One region of the Streptomyces thermocarboxydovorans genome, then DNA from elsewhere that is predicted to be linked to it. Evidence: riboswitches for the same ligand, from Rfam matches in the RefSeq annotation. Region 1 holds a riboswitch; the other holds the start of a gene.
The links. A riboswitch is a leader RNA that binds a small molecule or an ion and turns the genes downstream of it on or off. The one in region 1 is predicted to bind cobalamin.

Region 1 (2,191 bases):
CCGGCCGATCTCGGCGCCCTCCCGGGTCACGAACGAGTTCAGCGACATGTTCTGCGCCTTGAACGGCGCCACCTTGACGCCCTGACGGACCAGCCAGCGGCAGATGCCGGCGGTCACCACGCTCTTGCCGGCGTCCGAGGTGGTCCCGGCGACCAGCAGCCCCCCACCGTTCATGCGCCCCGTCCCTTCATGAGCCTGCGCGCCACGGCGCCGGCGCCCAGCGCGAGCCAGCCGACCCTTCGGGAGAGCCGTACCGCCCGTTCGATGTCGGGCACGGTCACCGCGCGCCCCTGCCCGTTGAGCACCGGCCGGTGCTCGATGCGCCCGCCGTAGGACAGCGTGCCGCCGAGCCGCACACCCAGCGCGCCCGCGAACGAGGCTTCCACGGGGCCCGCGTTGGGGCTCGGGTGCTTGGCGGCGTCCGCCCGCCAGGCCCGCACCGCGCCCTTCGGGTCCGGACCGGCGAGCGCGGCCAGGGCGGCGGTCAGCCGCGCCCCCGGCCAGCCCGCCAGGTCGTCAAGGCGGGCCGACGCCCAGCCGTAGCGGCGGTAGCGCGGCGACTTGTGGCCGACCATGGCGTCCAGCGTGTTGACGGCGCGGAAGCCGAGCAGCCCCGGCACCCCGCCGACGGCACCCCACACCAGGGCGCCGACCACCGCGTCGGAGGTGTTCTCGGCGACGGACTCCACCACCGCGCGGGCGATGCCGTCGGCGTCCAGCGCCTGCGGGTCGCGCCCGCACAGATGCGGCAGCCGTGCCCGGGCCGCCTTCACGTCACCGGCCTGAAGGGCACGGGCGATGGCGCGGGCCTCCCGGGCGAGCGAGGTGCCGCCCACCACGGCCCAGGTGGCGACGCCGGTCAGGGCGAGAGAGGCGGCGGGGGAGCGGCGTACGCAGCGGGCGGCCAGGCCGCCCAGGGCGACCGTCCCGCCGACGCAGACGGCGGTGTGCGCGGCGCCCCAGCCGCGATGGTCCCGCCACAGCACACGTTCCACGGCAGCCGCGGCCCGCCCGAAAGCCGCGACCGGATGCCCGCGGCGGGGATCGCCGAGCAGCAGGTCGCCGAGGAAGCCGGCGGCGGAGCCGTACGCGAACACGCGATCGGCACCCATGGGTTCAGCCGGTGACGGATCCGGTGGGAATGCTCCGGGGTGCCCCGGTACGGGGCGGTGCGTCGCTGATCGACCTCAACAGGCAGCCGCGCATGGCGATATATGTCCTCACTCAGGGTGTCCGCGCCCTGGTTCGACGAGACCGGCGGTGAGAGTTCCTGGCTCCCGGGGTTGGTCACCCCGGTGACAGTGGCGGGACCGCGCCGGACTTCCACCGGCTTCCTCTCCTGCCGCCGCACTTGGCTCCGGCAGTCCACCACGCCCCCGGAAGGGCCGTCAACTTGCCGTTGACCTGCGAGGCTGAAGTGTGCTGAGGCCCACAGAGGGGTTCGGGTGGGGGAGCGCGAAAGGGTGGTGCGAGGCATCGCCTCGCACCACCCTCCGGAAACGCTCGCGGGGATCAGGCTGCCATGATCAGATAGATCCCGTAGCCCACCGCCGCCGCGCAGGCGGCGAAGCAGGCGTAGGCACCGGTGAGCGCCAGGGCCGCGGACCGGCCCTGCTCGGCGGCCCGTTCGCGGCGGGACAGGCCGGTGATGCCGAGTGTGAACAGCGCCACCAGTGCCACCGTGACCACGAGGCTGACGCCGAAGACGGAACCGAGGGCCGCCCAGTCGATCTTCATTGCTCTGCTGCTTTCCTTCGTGAGCCCGGGTGAGGGACGGGGCGGTCAGACGGTGGTCTTCGCCGGCGGGTTCGCCGGGTCGGCGGGCGCCGGAGCGGTGGGGGCAGGAGCGGTGGGGGCAGAGACGGTGGCCGTCAGCTCCTCCTCGAGGGCGCCGGTGGGCGGCGGGGTGACGGCGGCGATGGCCTGGGTCACCACGCCGGCCGGCTCCTCGGCCGGGGTCTCGGGGGCGTTGACGTTGGTGTGGTCGACCACCTCGCGCCGGGAGATCTTCCAGATCGCGGCGCTGGAGGCGACCAGGAAGACGGCCACCAGGACGGTGCCCCAGTCGCCGAAGCCGCAGACCCACTCGGCGAGAGCGGCGACGAGCGCGGCGGCGGGCAGCGTCAGACCCCAGGCGACGAACATCCGGGTGGCGGTCGACCAGCGGACCACGCCGCCCTTGCGGCCGAGG
Region 2 (2,191 bases), on a different contig from region 1:
GCACGCCCGCCGGCCCCAGCAGCCCGACGAGCGCGGCCGCGATCACCAGCGCCGCGCCCGGCCACGGCGGCAGCGAGATCGCCAGCACCGTCAGGCCAAGACCGAGCACCGCCTTGTCCACGGGATGCCGGCGGCGCCAGCGACTGCTGTGCGCCGCCGCGTCGATCGACAGCACCCGGTCAGCTCCGCGGCCGGGACGCGGTCTCGTCGCCGCCGCCCCCGTCGCCCGCGGGCTCGTGCTCCGGTTCGGTGCGGACCAGCGCCCTGGCCTCGCCCTGGCGGCGGCCCCGCCGCAGACCGAAGTAGTAGGCGAGGACCCCGGCGCCGATCGCGGCCTGCAGGGCGAACAGGGCCGACTCGATCTCGGCGGACGGAGGCTCGTACAGCGGGGAGAACCACGGCTCGTAGTCGGGGTCCAGCTCGGTGATCGCGGTCTCCGCCTCCCCGTCCGCCCCGGCGAACGGCTCCTCCTTGTGGTCGCCGAGCCCGAGCACCAGCGGCAGCACGGCGAGCGCGGCCACCGCGAGCAGCAGCAGAAGGTTGATCCGGGTGCCGCGCTTCACCGGGCCACCGCCTTCCGCTCCGCGGTGCGGGCGGACCCCGCCCCGGCCACCAGCACACCCAGCCGGGTCAGTTCGCCCCTGCTGGACTGCACCAGCATCCGCATCACCAGCACGGTCAGCAGCCCCTCGCTGACCGCCAGCGGGATCTGCGTCACCGCGAAGATGGAGCCGAACTTGCCGAGCGCGCCCAGGAATCCGCTGCCCGGGTCCGGGAAGGCCAGCGCCAGCTGCACACTGGTCACGCAGTACGTCGACAGGTCGGCGAGGAACGCGCCGCAGAACACGGCGGCCATCAGCGGCACGTCGTAGCGCCGCAGCAGCCCGTACACGGCGTAACCGGCCCAGGGTCCGACGACCGCCATGGAGAACACGTTGGCGCCCAGCGTGGTCAGGCCGCCGTGGGCGAGCAGCAGCGACTGGAACAGCAGGGTGATGGTGCCCAGCACCGCCATCACCGGCGGCCGGAACAGGATCGCTCCCAGCCCGGTACCGGTGGGATGGGAGCAACTCCCGGTCACCGAGGGCAGTTTCAGCGCCGACAGAACGAAGGTGAAGGCTCCCGACGCGCCCAGCAGCAGCGTGCTCTCGGGGTGTTCCCTCACTTCACGGATGAGCGACCGGGCTCCGTGGATCACGAACGGCGCCGCTGCGACGCCCCAGGCGACCGCGTGCGCCGGTGGCAGAAAACCCTCGGCTATGTGCATGGCTCAGCAGACCCTCTCCAGCACCTCGTGGATGGTTGACGTGCCTTGGCCGGTCTCCTGGCTGACGGGTACCACCGCCCGTGCTCCGCCTTCCCGGGTCCCAAGACCCAGTGGCTGTCCGTGAGGACCGGAGCCGGACTTCCCGATCACAGTGGCGAGGGCCGCACCGGCATCACACCGGTTTCCCGTCACCAAGGCGTGGTGACAGTAGTTCGCGTCACGGCCCGGTGACAAGCCGCCACCGGGGCGCGTGGAGTTCGCCCGGCAGGGCGGGCTGGCCGCCGACGGCCGCTGCAAGGCGTTCTCCGACGACGCCGACGGCACCGGCTGGTCCGAGCGCGTCGGCGTGCTGGTGCTGCAGCGGCTGTCCGACGCCCGCCGCGAGGGACGCCGGGTGCTGGCCGTGCCGCGCGGCAGCGCCGTCAACCAGGACGGCGAGAGCAACGGCCTCACCGCACCCAACGGCCCCTCCCAGGAACGCGTCATCCGCCACGCCCTCGCCTCCGCCGGGCTCACCCCGGCCGAGGCCGACGCGGTCGATACGGCGACGCCGGAGCGGCCTTCACCCTCTTCATCTCGGTGCTCGGCACCAGCATGGTGCAGCTGTACGGCAGCGAGGAGCTGAAGGCGCGCTATCTGAACCCCATGGCCGCCGGGGGCACGTTCTGCGCCACCCTGGGGAGCGAACGGGCCGCCGGCATCGAACTCGGCCGCATCGAGTCCGTGGTGTCCGAGGAGGGCGGCGAACTGGTCTCACCGGGGAGAAGTCGCCCGGGGGTGCTCAGAGGACGCCCAGGGAGGCGCACTCGGGGTCCGGGATCCACCAGCGGGCGACGTGCCCGTCCTGCCCCGGCACGGCGGGCGAGACTGAAAAGGTCCCGGCGAGTGCAGGAAGCGCCGTCGCACCGCTGCCGCGTCCGTGAC

Region 2: another riboswitch for cobalamin. It lies ahead of ABD198_RS04755 (energy-coupling factor ABC transporter permease); the one in region 1 lies ahead of ABD198_RS07045 (cobalamin biosynthesis protein).

What each region holds. Positions count from the first base shown of each region.
Region 1 is NZ_BAAAGU010000011.1:2,895-5,085, reverse strand. It holds gene ABD198_RS07050 (cobyric acid synthase) at 1-174, opposite strand, end outside; gene ABD198_RS07045 (cobalamin biosynthesis protein) at 171-1,112, opposite strand; cobalamin riboswitch at 1,246-1,385, opposite strand; gene ABD198_RS07040 (hypothetical protein) at 1,513-1,737, opposite strand; gene ABD198_RS07035 (inorganic phosphate transporter) at 1,783-2,191, opposite strand, start outside.
Region 2 is NZ_BAAAGU010000007.1:68,490-70,680, reverse strand. It holds gene cbiQ (cobalt ECF transporter T component CbiQ) at 1-175, opposite strand, end outside; gene ABD198_RS04760 (energy-coupling factor ABC transporter substrate-binding protein) at 180-563, opposite strand; gene ABD198_RS04755 (energy-coupling factor ABC transporter permease) at 560-1,267, opposite strand; cobalamin riboswitch at 1,298-1,478, opposite strand; partial or broken gene ABD198_RS04750 (beta-ketoacyl synthase N-terminal-like domain-containing protein) at 1,512-1,808, shown strand.